DNA from 2 places in the Streptomyces sp. NPDC003027 genome. Region 1 is predicted to be linked to the other one. Evidence: riboswitches for the same ligand, from Rfam matches in the RefSeq annotation. Region 1 holds a riboswitch; the other holds the start of a gene.
The links. A riboswitch is a leader RNA that binds a small molecule or an ion and turns the genes downstream of it on or off. The one in region 1 is predicted to bind cyclic di-AMP.

Region 1 (7,239 bases):
CCTCGCAGCTCGCGGCGCCGGACCCGGGGGGAGCCGTACGCCTCTCGTGGGACGACGTCTTCCCCGCCGATCCGCACGCGCGCTCTGTGCGGGGCAGGGCGGGGCCCGGCCCCGAGCCGGGAAGTCTGCTGCTCGCCCTCGGAGTGGACCGGAACTGAGCCGGGTCTCGCCCTCGCGTGACCAGGTTCTCTCCGCGTACCACGTCAAGGACGTACCCATCATGAGCAAGCTGCTCCCCGGCGCCGGCTCTCCGCCCAGCGCCGCCTCTCCGCCCAGCGCCGTCCCTCTGCCCGCCGCCTCCGTGTCCGGCAGGACGACGTCCCGCGTCGCACCGTCCGCCGCCGATCAGACCGTCGGCAACACCCCCGTCCTGTGGATGGACGACGGCTACTGGGCCAAGCTCGAAGGCTTCAACTTCGGCGGCATCAAGGACCGCGCGGCCCTCCACATGGTCGAGCAGGCCCGCCGCCGGGGCGAATTGCGGCCCGGCGCGCCGATCGTCGAGTCCACCTCCGGCACCCTGGGCCTCGGCCTCGCCCTCGCGGGCGTGCTGCACGGCCACCCCGTCCATGTCGTCACCGACCCCGGTCTCGAACCGATCGTCGAGCGGATGCTCGTCGCGCACGGCGCCCAGGTCCATGTCGTCCCCGAGCCGAGCGCGCACGGCGGCTGGCAGCAGGCCCGGATGGACCGTGTCGCCGAGCTCCTGACCGCGCTCGACGGAGCCTGGTGGCCCGACCAGTACGGCAATCCCGACAACCCGGAGGCGTACGCCGGACTCGCCGCCGAGCTCTCCCAGCAGCTCGACCGGATCGACGTCCTCGTCTGCGCGGTGGGTACGGGCGGCCACTCGGCCGGTATCTCGCGCGCGCTGCGCGCCACCAGCAGCCCCGCCCTCGAACTCGTCGGCGTGGACTCCGTCCACTCCACCGTCTTCGGCCTTCCGGCGGGCGAGCGGCTGATGCGCGGGCTCGGATCCTCCATCCACCCGGGCAACGTCGACCACGGCGCCTTCGACGAGATCCACTGGGTGGGCCCCGAGGACGCGGTGCGGGCGGCCCGCCGGCTCGCGGCCCGTCAGTTCGCCACGGGCGGCTGGAGCGTGGGCGCCGTGGCGCTCGTGGCGGGGTGGCTGGCCCGGACCCGGCCGCGCGGCACCCGGATCGCGGCCGTCTTCCCGGACGGACCGCAGCGGTACTTCGACTCGGTGTTCAGCGACGAGTTCTGCGCGGCCCACGGGCTGCTCGACGCCCCCGTGCGGGAAGAGCCGGCGGCGTACGAGAGCGACGTGCCCGTCACCGGCTGGACCCGTCGGGTGCTGGAGCGGCCGACGCCCCCGGGGCGGGTCCGATGAGTACGACACCCACCACGACCGCCGCCGCCAAGGGCGGGATCTGGAAGCAGAGCCGTACCTTCGAGCCCGCCGCGCGGCTCCTCTTCCTCAACCAGCTCACCATCAATCTCGGCTTCTACATGCTGATGCCGTACCTCGCCGCGCATCTCGCGGACGGGCTCGGCATGGCGGCCTGGTCGGTCGGTCTCGTCCTCGGGGTCCGCAACCTCTCCCAGCAGGGCTTGTTCCTGATCGGCGGCGCCCTCGCCGACCGGCTCGGTTTCAAGCCGCTGATCGTCGCGGGCTGCGCGCTGCGGACGGCCGGCTTCGGGGCGCTCGCCTTCGCCCAGTCGCTGCCCGTGCTGATCGCCGCCTCGGTGGCGACGGGCCTGGCGGGAGCGCTGTTCAACCCGGCCGTACGGGCCTACCTGGCGGCCGAGGCGGGGGAGCGGCGTGTGGAGGCGTTCGCCCTGTTCAACACGTACTACCAGGCGGGGATCCTGCTCGGGCCGCTGGTGGGGGTGGCACTCACGGGCGTCTCCTTCCGGCTGACGTGCGTGGTGGCGGCGGTGCTGTTCGCCGCGCTGACGGTGGTGCAGCTGCGCCATCTGCCGGTACGCGTACGGGAGCGGGCGGCCGCGCCGGCCGACGGGGAGGGCGGCCAGTTCCGTACGGTGCTCGCGAACCGGACCTTCTGGCTCTTCTCCCTCGCGATGACGGGCTCGTACGTCCTGTCCTTCCAGGTCTATCTCGCGCTGCCGCTGGCCGCCGACAGTACGGCGGTGACCACCGCGCTGTTCGTCGTCTCGGCGCTCGTCGCCCTGGCCGGCCAGTTGCGGATCACGGCCTGGTGCAAGCGCCGGCTGACGCGCGAGCGGTGTCTGGTCCTGGGACTCGGTCTGATGGGCGCGGCCTTCCTGCTGCCGGTGGCGGTGCGCGGGGTGGTGGGGCTGCTGCTGTGCGCGGCGGTCCTGGCGCTCGCGAACGCGATCCTCTACCCGTACGAGATGGACACGGTCGTCGCCCTGTCGGGCGGGCGGTGGGTGGCGACGCACTACGGCCTCTACAACACCGTCTGCGGGGTCGGCATCACCCTCGGAAACCTGGGGACCGGGGCGCTGCTCGACCTGACGGGCCGGTCTGCCACGCCCTGGCTGGTGCTGTGCGGGGTCGGTCTCGTCTGCGCGGTGGCGGTGGGGGCGCTGGCCCGGGGAGGGCGGCTCGCGGCGACGGCCTGACCGCCGGGTGCCGCGCCCGGGCCCCGCGGGAGCGGGCCCGGGCCTCCGTGCCCGTACCCCGGTCGGCGGAGCGGGGGTCGCCGCCCGGCGCGGCTCCCGCCACGCTGGGAAGGGCGCGGTACCGTCCGTCGCCGTGTACGGACCGGGCAGGAGAGCACAGGTGGGGCAGCAAGCGGTGGGGAGCGGGTCCTCATCCCGGCCGCGCCCGCGCGGTGAGCGCGCGCGCCGGTTCATCCGTGCCCTGCCCCCGCTGATCATCGCCGGAGGGGGCGTCTTCGACCTGTCCACCCCGCCCGCCTTCACCGCCGCCCCGATGTTCTCGGCCGCACCGCTGATCGCGGCCCCGTTGTTCTCGATGCTGACGACCCTGCTCACCGGGATCGCCGCCGTTCTCACCAGCGTCGGGCTGCACGTCTACAACGACACCCTCACCGACGTCCCGGCGCTCACCGAGACCCTGACCGTCATCACGGTCTCCGCGCTCGCCCTGCTGATCAACCGGGTCGTGCGGCGCAGCGGCGAGCGGCTGGCGTCGGCCCGGGTGATCGCGGAGACGGCGCAGAAGGCGGTGCTGCCGACGCCGGCCGAGCGGATCGGCGGCTTGCAGGTCGCCGCCCGCTACGAGGCCGCGCAGGCGGACGCGTTCATCGGCGGTGACCTGTTCGCGGTCCAGGACACGCCCTACGGGGTACGGCTCGTCGTCGGCGACGTACGGGGCAAGGGGCTCGACGCGGTCGAGGCCGTCGCGGTCCTCATCGGTGCCTTCCGCGAGGCGGCCGAGCAGGAGTCGACGCTGGAGGGTGTCGCCCAGCGGCTGGAGCGGGCGCTGGCCCGCGAGGGGACCCGGCGGACCGGTCTGGACGCCGCCGAGGGGTTCACCACCGCCGTGCTGGCCGAGATCCCGCGCGGCAGCGGCCTCGTACGGGTGGTGAACCGCGGGCACCCCGAGCCGCTGCTGCTCCACGCGGACGGAGAGCTGACCCTGCTGGCACCGAGCGAGCCGGCGCTGCCGCTCGGTCTGGGCGAGCTGGCCGCGTGGCCGGACCGGGCCGACGAGGCGCCGTACCCGCCGGGCGCCACGCTGCTCCTGTACACGGACGGGCTCTCCGAGGCGCGTGACGCCACAGGAGCCTTCTACGATCCCGCCGAGCGGCTCGCCGGGCGGATCTTCCCGGGGCCGGAGGCGCTCCTGGACGCGCTCGTCGACGATGTGCGCCGCTACACCGGGGGCGGGACGACGGACGACATGGCGCTGCTGGCCGTGAGCCGCCCGACGCGGGGGCAGCCGGAGCGGCGGCGGACCATGCCCGTCGTGCCGTGACCATCCGTAGTCACAAGGTGCCACTCCGATAACAATTGACACACAGTCAGATTCACGTTGTTCGCCGGACGTTTACTGAAGCGGGGTCAAGTCGGGCCATTCTCCCGCAATCTCGCTAATGATCAACCGGAACGGCTTGGAATCAGGACCCTCTGTCTATTAACGTTCGATAACGCAGCGCGGTCGTCCCAGCCGTCGCAAGAGACGGCACCGTGCGCACGCGCCGAATCCTGAAAAGGAACCGGGGAACCACCAATTGGGGTGAATCGGGCACTTCGCATCCGTGCGAGATGCCCGTAGGAGACCTTCCTGCTCCGAACCCGTCAGCTAACCCGGTAGGCGAGAAGGAAGGAAAGGAGCGCGCCTTCGTGGCGTCCAACACCCCTGCCCCCGAAGCCCCCTTCGACGCGTTCGGTGCCTCGGGTGCCCCCGGGGCGGACCCCGGCACAGCCGCGTGGGAGGAGTGGAATCCCACCGAGGACTCGCTTCGTCAGCAGACGCGCTCCGGCGCCGGCGGCCGTCATCGCGTCGTCAAGCAGCGCTCCAACTTCGCCCGTTCCTCCACGGTCCTGGGCGTCGGTGTCATCGCCGCCGTCGGCGCGGGCGGCCTGGCCACCGCGCAGGAGAAGCCCGCCGTCTCCATATCGCTTCCCGACCTCGGCCTCCCGGGCGCCTCCGAGCTGCCCGGTGTCGGCGAGCTGATCGCCGACGTGAACGGCGCGACCGGCGGGACCGACGGCGAGGACGGCTCGGGCTCCGGTACGAACAACCCCCTGCCGCTCACCGCCACCCTCGCCCTGGAGGCCGAGGGCCCCGGGAACACGGGCGCCTCGACCACCGCGGCCACCGCCGACGCCGGCGAGGCGCTGCGCACCCGCATCCTCCAGCAGGCCGAGCAGCAGCAGGCGTCCGCCGACGCCGCCGAGATGGCCGCGGTGGAGAAGGCGGCGGCCGAGAAGGCCGCCGAAGAGGCCGCCGCCAAGGCGACCGCCGCCGAGAAGGCGGCCGCCGAGGCGAAGAAGAAGGCCGAGGAGGAGGCAGCGGCCAAGGCCGAGGCCGAGCGCCTGGCCAAGCTCGCCGCCAGTTACGCCCTGCCGACCTCCTCGTACACCATCACCTCCACGTTCGGTGAGTCCGGCTCGATGTGGTCCTCCGGCTACCACACCGGCCTCGACCTCGCGGCCCCCACCGGCACTCCGGTCAAGGCCGTCCACGGCGGCACCATCAAGTCCGCGGGCTGGTCGGGCTCGTACGGCTACCGGATCGTCCTGGAGCTGGAGGACGGTACGGAGGTCTGGTACTGCCACCTGTCGTCCATGACGGTCGGCGCGGGGCAGTCCGTGGGCACCGGCGAGACCATCGGCCGCGTGGGCGCGACCGGCAACGTCACCGGCCCCCACCTCCACCTGGAGGTCCACACCCCGGGCGGCTCCGGCGTGGACCCGTCGGCCTGGCTGCGCGGCAAGGGCCTGAACCTCTGACGGAGCCTCCCACCTCTGACCGAACCTCTCACCTCTGACAGAACCGGTGACCGGCCGCGGAACGGGCGCGGGCGGGCGGCACGGAACCGGGGGCGCGACGGGTCGGCACGGAGCCCGGGCGGGACGGAATAACCCGCCTGGGGCGGGTGGTTGTGGAACCCATGACTTCTCTTCGCCGACTGGGCTCCTCGGACCTGCACGTCTTCCCGCTCGCGCTGGGAGGCAACGTCTTCGGCTGGACCGCCGACGAGACGCGGTCCTTCGCCGTCCTCGACGCCTACACCGCAGCGGGCGGCAACTTCGTCGACACCGCCGACTCCTACTCCGCCTGGGCCGAAGGCAACGAGGGCGGCGAGTCCGAGACCATCATCGGCAAGTGGCTCGCCACCCGCGGCAACCGCGACGATGTCGTGATCGCCACCAAGGTCGGGGCCCACCCCCGCTACAAAGGCCTCTCCGCCGCCACCATCAAGGGCGCCGCCGAGGAGTCGCTCCGCCGGCTCGGCACCGACCACATCGACCTCTACTACACCCACTTCGACGACGAGTCCGTCCCCGTCGAGGAGATCGTCACCGCACTCGACCAGCTGGTGAAGGACGGCAAGGTGCGGGCCGTCGCCGCCTCCAACATCTCCCCCGAGCGGCTGCGCGCCTCCCTCGACTTCGCCGAGGCGGAGGGGCTCGCCCGCTACGTCGCCCTCCAGCCGCACTACAACCTCGTCTCGCGCGACACGTACGAAGGTGAGCTCCTGGAGACCGCCGAGCGCGCCGGTCTCGCGTCCGTGCCGTACTACGCCCTCGCCTCCGGCTTCCTGACCGGCAAGTACCGCCCCGGGACGGTCGTCGACAGCGCCCGCGCCCAAGGGGCCGGCGCGCATCTCGACACCGAGCGGGGCAGGGCGGTGCTCGCGGCGCTCGACACGGTCGCGGCGGCTCACGGAGCCGAGCCCGCCACCGTCGCGCTCGCCTGGCTGGCCTCCCGGCCCACCGTCGCGGCTCCGATCGCCTCGGCCCGTACGGTCGAGCAGCTCCCGGCCCTCGTCGCGGTCGCCGACCTCACCCTGACCGAAGCGGAGCTGGCCCTGCTGACCGAGGCCTCCGCGGTCTGACCCTGCCGACGGGGCTTTCGCGGGTCATGACCTGGCGACCGGGTGACCGGGGTCTTCGCGGTCGGACCGCGTCCGACCTGGGGCGGTCCCGGTCAGCTCCGGTACGGGTTGTAGCCGCCGTAGTCGAGGTACTGCGGCGGCGCCCACACCCGGCCGGTGGCCCGCGCCGCGTACGTCAGCGCGGGGGACGCGACCGCCTTGCGCTGCCAGAGGTGGTGCAGCAGCTCCTGCTCGCGGGCGGTGAAGTCCTCCTCCGCCGTCCCCCGCTCGGCCCGGTCGCGCAGAAAGGCCAGGCTGGTCGCGAACGCCTCGTACTCCCCGACGGCCTGCGCCGCCGGCTTGCCGTACGTACGGGCGGCGAAGTCGCGGGCCACCGAGCGGGCCCGCATGGAGGAGAGCGCGAGCGGTTCGGCGGGGGACAGCCAGCCGGCCGCCGCGTACGCCGGGAGCTGCCCGGATATGGTGCGCAGCTCCTTCTGCCGGCTCCATATCGCCAGCCAGGTCAGCAGCCCGAAGACCGGCACCATGAACATGCCGTACACCAGGAAGAAGCCCCACGGTCCGAAGACCGCCGAGCCGTTCCACAGGGCGTGCGTGCCCATGGCGAGGACCAGGCCGGTCAGCGGCAGCAGGATCCGGCGGACGCGCCGGCGACGGGCGGCCAGGGCGGCGAGACCGAATCCGAGCCCGGTGAGCACGGTGAAGAGCGGATGCGCGAACGGCGACATCACGATCCGTACGAAGAACGTTCCGGCGG
Region 2 (7,239 bases), on a different contig from region 1:
GGTGTTGATGATCCCGAACGCGTTGGGTCCGATGATCCGCATGCCGTACGAGCGGGCCTGCCGTACCAGTTCCCGCTGGCGTTCCCGTCCCTCCGGGCCGCTCTCGGCGTAACCGGCGGAGAGGACGACCAGGCCCCGCACCCCGTGCTCGCCGCAGTCGGCGACCGCCTCCGGCACCCGCTCGGCGGGGACGGCCAGGATCGCCAGGTCCACCGGCTCGCCGATGTCCCCGACGGAGCGGAAGGCCGGCACGCCGTCGAGCGAGGCCGTCCCCTCGCCGAGGGCCCGGTTCACCGCGTACGTACGTCCGGTGTACCCGGACTCCAGGAGGTTGCGCAGCACGGTCCGGCCGACGCCGCCCGGGGTGCGCCCGGCTCCGACGACGGCGACCGAGCCGGGGGCGAGCAGGCGCTGCACGGAGCGGGCCTCGGCGCGCTGTTCCCGCGCCCGCTGGACGGCGAGCGAGCGGTCGGTGGGCTCCAGGTCGAGGTGGAGCCGTACGGAACCGTCCTCGAAGCTGCGCTTCTGGGTGTACCCGGCGTCCGTGAACACCTTGATCATCTTGGTGTTGGCGGGCAGCACCTCCGCCGCGAACCGCCTGATGTCCCGCTCCCTCGCCACCGCCGCGATGTGTTCGAGGAGCGCGGAGGCGACGCCTCTGCCCTGGTGCGCGTCCTGGACCAGGAAGGCGACCTCGGCCTCGTCGGCCGGGGCGCTCGCGGGGAGGCCCTGGGCGTTGATGCGGTCGTAGCGTACGGTGGCGATGAACTCCCCGCCGACGGTCGCCGCGAGTCCCACCCGGTCCACGAAGTCGTGATGGGTGAAGCGGTGGACGTCCTTGGCGGAGAGACGCGGGTAGGGCGCGAAGAAGCGGTAGTACTTCGACTCGTCCGAGACCTGCTCGTAGAAACTGACCAGCCGGTCGGCGTCGTCGACGGTGATGGGCCTGATGCGCGCGGTGCCGCCGTCACGGAGGACGACGTCCGCTTCCCAGTGGTCGGGGTATGCGTGTTCAGGCTGTTCCGACGCGCTCTGCATGGGCCAAGCGTACGGCCGGGGTACGACACCGGCACCGGTCGTGCACGGCGTGCGTGCCGTGCGGGGTACGGGCAAGGTAGGAAGGCCGAAGGGCCGCCGTGTCCGGGCCGGAGGTCGGTACGAGCATGCGGCCACCCGTGAGAGACTGGTCTAGACAACCCGCTTGAGACTTGAAGGGCAACACCATGGCTGAGCGCCGCGTCAACGTCGGCTGGGCCGAGGGCCTGCACGCCCGCCCCGCCTCCATCTTCGTCCGTGCCGCCACGGCCTCCGGCGTCCCCGTGACGATCGCCAAGGCCGACGGCAACCCGGTGAACGCCGCGTCGATGCTCGCGGTGCTCGGTCTGGGCGCGCAGGGCGGCGAGGAGATCGTGCTCGCTTCGGACGCCGAGGGCGCCGAGGCCGCACTGGACCGTCTCGCCAAGCTGGTTGCCGAGGGTCTCGACGAGCTGCCCGAGACCGTCTGACGACATCTCGCGAAGGAGCCGCGCCCGCCGGAACGACGGCGGGCGCGGCTTCTTCGTTTTCCGCGCGGTCGCTCCGACCGGGAATGTCAGGGGAACGCAAATTCCGGACGACGCGATTTCCGTCGCGGCATTTAAGGCAGCACGAATACAGCCGGAGAATTCCTTCTCTTTGTATACGGCCCCGTCGTTAATTCCGGATGCTCGCGGTGTTTACGACATGTTGCGAAACCCTCACACGCCCTCGCTCGGAGCGCTTGAGCCGGTGCAGGGCCAGCGACCGCTCCGCGTGCAGGGCGGTGAGCGCACGGGCCCGCTCGGCGTCGCCGCGCGCCACGGCGTCGACGATCGCCCCGTGCTCGGCCCATGCCTCCACGGGCTGGGCGGCCGGCTCGACCACGTACATCCAGGCGATCTTGTGCCGGAGCTGGGTGAGCAGCGCTGTGAGCGCCGGGCTGCCGGACGCCTGCGCGAGCGTCTCGTGGAACCAGCCGCCGAGCGAGCGCAGATCCTCGCCCTGGCCGCGTCTGGCCCGCTCCTGCCCCAGCCTGACCAGGCCGCGCAGCACCTTGAGATGGGCCTCGGTGCGGCGCTGTGCGGCGCGGGCGGCGCCGAGCGGCTCAAGGAGCGACCGTACGTCCAGCAGGTCGGCCGCCTCCTGCTCGGTGAGTTCGGCGACATGGGCCCCCGCGTGCCGACGGGTGATCACGAACCCCTCCGACTCCAGGGTCCGCAGCGCCTCGCGGACCGGGACGCGGGAGACTCCGTAGCGGCGGGCGAGCTGCTCCTCGGTCAGCCGGCCGCCGCGCTCGAAGACACCGGAGACGATGTCGTCCCGGATCGCCGTGCATACCGAGTGCGCGGGGATGCGCATGTCCGACCTCCGCCTCAATCCGCGCGAAACCCATCCGATTGACGTCCGTCCGCCGGTTCCTCGCCGGCTGTTCGATGACGGACGACTGTTCGGTGACTCTATTGCAGCGCGGCGGTAATTCCGATGGCTCCGGTGGATCCATGGATATCTTTTGGCCGAGAAAAGCCCCGGCTCAGTACGAGCCGGGGCTTTTCTGACGTGGACGGGCGGGACTGCCCGGCGCGGTCGGGTCAGACGTTCACGCCGCGGGCGCGCAGGTACGCGACCGGGTTGATGTCGGAGCCGTACTCGGCGCTGGTGCGGGCCTCGAAGTGCAGGTGCGGGCCGGTGGAGTTGCCGGTCGAGCCGGAGATGCCGATCCGCTCGCCCGGGGTGACGGTCTGGCCGACCGAGACGGTGATGTCCGCCAGGTGCCCGTACTGGGTGTACGTGCCGTCGTTCATCCGGATGACGACGTTGTTGCCGTACGCGCCGCCCCAGCCGGCCTCGACGACGGTGCCGGCGCCCACGGAGACGACCTTGCTGCCGTAGGCGGCGTGGAAGTCGACTCCGGAGTGGCTGCCGGAGGACCAGAGGGAGCCGCCGGTCTTGTAGCCGGTGGTGACGTACGAACCCGCGATGGGGAGCTGGAAGGAGTTCAGGCGCTTGCGCTCGGCCTCGCGGGCGGCGCGCTCCTTGGCCTCGCGGACCTCCTTGGCACGGGCCTCGGCCTTGCGCTTCGCCTCGGCCTGCGCGCGGGCCTCAGCCTTCGCCTTGGCGAGGGCCTCGACGGCCTCCCGCTCCTGGACGGCGGCCTGGACGTCGATCTGGTCCGCCAGGGACTCGGAGACGACGGCCTGGTTCAGGCCGGTGTCCTCGAGCGAGCGGGGGTCCGTGTCGGCGGCGAGCGCCGGGGAGGCGAGGGTTCCGAGGACGCCGGTGGTGGCGAGGGTGGCGACGCCGGCGATGCCCGCGCTGCGGCGCGCCAGACGGCTCGGACCACGATGCTTCCCGGTGGCACGGGTGAACGCCATGAAGTGGCTGATCCTTTCCTTCCTTCTCGCCTACCGGGTTAGCTGACGGGTTCGGAGCAGGAAGGTCTCCTACGGGCCCCTCCGCGCTCTGGCGAAGGCGTCCGATTCACCCCAGGGACTTCGTGTGGGTCCCCGGCTCCCCAGGCTCGCGCCTGACGGGGACTCGGCGATGACTGCCCGGTGCCGCGGATGCGGCGGGTGCTACTGACGAACAGCCGGACCGACGCTAAGCGGACTGTCTTTCAATCAGCAAACAGACCCGCCTTTTTGTAAGACATGCCACAGGGCAGAGGGGCACCCTCTCCCGCAATACGGACAAAGGCCCGGCAAAGGCGAGGACCCCGACGTACGGTGACGTCGGGGTCCTCGCAGCGGCGCGGGAGCGCCTCGATCAGCCGGTGACGACGGTCACTTCGCCGATGCCGAGCGCGCGCACGGGCTCCTCGATCTGCGCCGCGTCCCCCACGAGCACGGTGACCAGGCGGTCCACCGGGAAGGCGTTGACGACGGCCGCCGTCGCCTCCACCGTGCCGGTCTCGGCCAGCCGCGCGTACAACTGCGCCTGGAAATCGTCCGGAAGGTGCTGCTCGACCTGGTCGGCGAGCGTTCCGGCGACGGAGGCGGCCGTCTCGTACTTCAGCGGCGCCACGCCCACCAGGTTCTGCACCGCGACATCGCGCTCCGCGTCCGTCAGACCCTCGGCGGCGAGCGTGCGCAGCACCTTCCACAGGTCGTCAAGTGCCGGGCCGGTGTTGGGGGTGTCGACGGAACCGCTGATGGCGAGCATCGCGGCGCCGTTGCCCTCGCTGTCGGAGCGGAGCACCTGGCCGAAGGCCCGCACGCCGTAGGTGTAGCCCTTCTCTTCGCGCAGGACACGGTCCAGGCGGGAGGTGAGGGTGCCGCCGAGGCAGTACGTGCCGAGGACCTGGGCAGGCCAGACCCGGTCGTGCCGGTCGGGGCCGACGCGGCCGATCAGGAGCTGCGTCTGGACCGCGCCGGGACGGTCCACGATGACCACGCGGCCGGTGTCGTCGGCCGTGATCGGCGGCATGCGGCGCGGCTCCGCCGTGTCGCCCGTCCAGGCGCCGAGGGTCTCGGCGAGGACCTTGTCCAGGTCGACGTCGGTCAGGTCGCCGACGACCACGGCGGTGGCCGTGCCGGGCCGCACATGCGCGTCGCGGAAGGCGCGAACCGCTGCGGCGTCGATCGCGGCGACCGTCTCCTCGGTGCCCTGGCGCGGCCGGGACATGCGCGAGCCGGCCGGGAAGAGCTCCTTGGAGAGCTGCTTGGCCGCCCTGCGGGCGGGGTTCGCCGTCTCGTGCGGGATCTCGTCCAGCCGGTTGCGCACCAGCCGCTCGATCTCGGTGTCGACGAACGCCGGGGCGATCAGGGCCTCGGAGAGCAGACCGAGCGCCTTGGGCAGCCGGGAGACCGGGACCTCCAGGGAGACCCGTACGCCCGGGTGGTCGGCGTGCGCGTCGAGCGTGGCACCGCAGCGCTCCAGCTCCGCGGCGAACTCCTCCGCCGAGTGCTTGTCCGTCCCTTCGGAGAAGGCCCGCGCCATGATGGTCGCGACGCCGTCGAGACCCTCCGGCTCGGCGTCCAGCGGGGCGTCGAGGAAGAGCTCGACCGCCACCACCTTCTGCCCGGGGCGGTGACAGCGCAGCACCGTCAGGCCGTTGTCCAGCGCACCGCGCTCCGGGGCCGGGAAGGCCCAGGGGCGGGCGACGCCCGGCTTCGGCTGCGGGTGGAACTCCATGCTCGTCAAAGACGCGGCAGCGTCGCTCACTGGTCCGCTCCCTCTTCCTCGTCGCTCTCGCTGTCGCTGTCGCTGTGCTCGGCGGTGACCGGCTCGTAGACGAGCACCGCGCGGTTGTCGGGACGCAGCCGGGCCGCGGCGACCTCGCGCACCTCGTCGGCGGTGACGTCCAGGACGCGGTTCACGGCCGTCAGGGCGAGCTGCGGGTCACCGAAGAGCACCGCGTACCGGCACAGTTCGTCGGCGCGGCCGGCGACCGTGCCGAGCCGGTCCAGCCACTCGCGCTCCAACTGCGCCTGGGCGCGCTCCATCTCCTCGGGCGTCGGGCCCTCGGCGGCGAAGCGGGCCAGCTCCTCGTCGACGGCGGCCTCGATCTCGGGGACCTCGACGCCGCCCGACGTCTTCACGTCCAGCCAGCCCAGCGAGGGCGCGCCGGCCAGGCGCAGCAGGCCGAAGCCGGCCGCGACGGCCGTGCGGTCGCGGCGGACCAGACGGTTGTGCAGCCGGGAGGACTCGCCGCCGCCGAGCACGGTCAGCGCGAGGTCGGCGGCGTCGCACTCGCGCGTGCCGTCGTGCGGAAGGCGGTAGGCGGCCATCAGCGCGCGGGCCGGGACCTCCTCCTCCACGACCTCGCGCAGCTGCTCGCCGATGGTGTCGGGCAGCGTGCCGTCGCGCGGGGGCCGCTTGCCGTCGTGCGACGGGATGGAGCCGAAGTACTTCTCGATCCAGGCGAGCGTCTGCTCCGGGTCGATGTCGCCGACGACCGACAGCACCGCGTTGTTCGGCGCGTAGTACGTCCGGAAGAAGCTCCGCGCGTCCTCCAGCGTGGCCGCGTCCAGGTCCGCCATGGAGCCGATCGGCGTGTGGTGGTACGGGTGGCCCTCGGGGTAGGCGAGGGCGGTCAGCTTCTCGAAGGCCGTGCCGTAGGGCACGTTGTCGTACCGCTGGCGGCGCTCGTTCTTGACGACGTCGCGCTGGTTCTCCATGGACTCGTCGTCCAGAGCGGCGAGGAGCGAGCCCATCCGGTCCGCCTCCAGCCAGAGCGCGAGCTCCAGCTGGTGCGTCGGCATCGTCTCGAAGTAGTTGGTGCGCTCGAAGCTCGTCGTGCCGTTGAGCGAGCCGCCCGCGCCCTGGACCAGCTCGAAGTGGCCGTTTCCGTGGACCTGCTTCGAGCCCTGGAACATCAGGTGCTCGAAGAGGTGCGCGAGACCGGTGCGGCCCGCCACCTCGTGGCGCGAGCCGACGTCGTACCAGAGGCAGACCGCGGCGACCGGGGTCAGGTGGTCCTCGGAGAGCACCACGCGCAGGCCGTTGGCCAGCCGGTGCTCGGTCGCTGTCAGGCCGCCGGAGCCGGCCTCGGCCGTGGCCGTGTGACCCATGGGCATGTACGTCCCTTCGATCGCGATATGGAAAAGTCCTGCCACTGTATGCAAGCGCACCGACACCTGGCGAAGTTCCCGCAGGTTCGCCGCTTCCCTCTTCCGGGTCGCGGGGGTCGCGTACGGCCGACGAAGGGCCCGCGGCGAGGCCCAGCCCCGGGTCGCGGTCGGCGTTGTCGGTGGGACGGTCCACAATGGTCCGCGTCAGATCAACCTTGTTGGTGAAGGAGCCGCAGCCGCGATGGCCCGCCGCAGCACGAAGACACCGCCGCCGGACGACGCGTTCGAGGAGCGAATCCTCGACATCGACGTCGTCGACGAGATGCAGGGCTCCTTCCTCGAGTACGCGTACTCGGTGATCTACTCCCGCGCGCTGCCGGACGCCCGCGACGGCATGAAGCCGGTGCAGCGCCGCATCGTCTACCAGATGAACGAGATGGGGCTGCGTCCCGACCGCGGCTATGTGAAGTGCGCCCGTGTCGTCGGCGAGGTCATGGGCAAGCTGCACCCCCACGGCGACGCGTCGATCTACGACGCGATGGTGCGCATGGCGCAGCCGTTCTCGATGCGGGTCCCGCTCGTGGACGGCCACGGCAACTTCGGCTCCCTCGGCAACGACGACCCGCCGGCCGCCATGCGGTACACCGAGTCCCGGATGGCCCCGGCCGCGCTGCTGATGACCGAGTCGATCGACGAGGACACGGTCGACTTC

Region 2: another riboswitch for cyclic di-AMP. It lies ahead of ACWDX6_RS11765 (M23 family metallopeptidase); the one in region 1 lies ahead of ACWDX6_RS20270 (M23 family metallopeptidase).

The regions. Positions count from the first base shown of each region.
Region 1 covers NZ_JBSFTU010000027.1:63,011-70,249, forward strand. Annotated here, with positions in the region: gene ACWDX6_RS20250 (hypothetical protein) at 1-158, shown strand, start outside; gene ACWDX6_RS20255 (PLP-dependent cysteine synthase family protein) at 221-1,354, shown strand; gene ACWDX6_RS20260 (MFS transporter) at 1,351-2,571, shown strand; gene ACWDX6_RS20265 (PP2C family protein-serine/threonine phosphatase) at 2,732-3,892, shown strand; cyclic di-AMP (ydaO/yuaA leader) riboswitch at 4,104-4,249, shown strand; gene ACWDX6_RS20270 (M23 family metallopeptidase) at 4,261-5,373, shown strand; gene ACWDX6_RS20275 (aldo/keto reductase) at 5,535-6,482, shown strand; gene ACWDX6_RS20280 (PrsW family intramembrane metalloprotease) at 6,575-7,239, opposite strand, start outside.
Region 2 covers NZ_JBSFTU010000012.1:35,660-42,898, forward strand. Annotated here, with positions in the region: gene ACWDX6_RS11750 (GNAT family N-acetyltransferase) at 1-1,038, opposite strand, end outside; gene ACWDX6_RS11755 (HPr family phosphocarrier protein) at 1,224-1,505, shown strand; gene ACWDX6_RS11760 (GntR family transcriptional regulator) at 1,693-2,376, opposite strand; gene ACWDX6_RS11765 (M23 family metallopeptidase) at 2,607-3,389, opposite strand; cyclic di-AMP (ydaO/yuaA leader) riboswitch at 3,403-3,568, opposite strand; gene ACWDX6_RS11770 (M16 family metallopeptidase) at 3,781-5,148, opposite strand; gene ACWDX6_RS11775 (M16 family metallopeptidase) at 5,175-6,533, opposite strand; gene ACWDX6_RS11780 (DNA gyrase/topoisomerase IV subunit A) at 6,769-7,239, shown strand, end outside.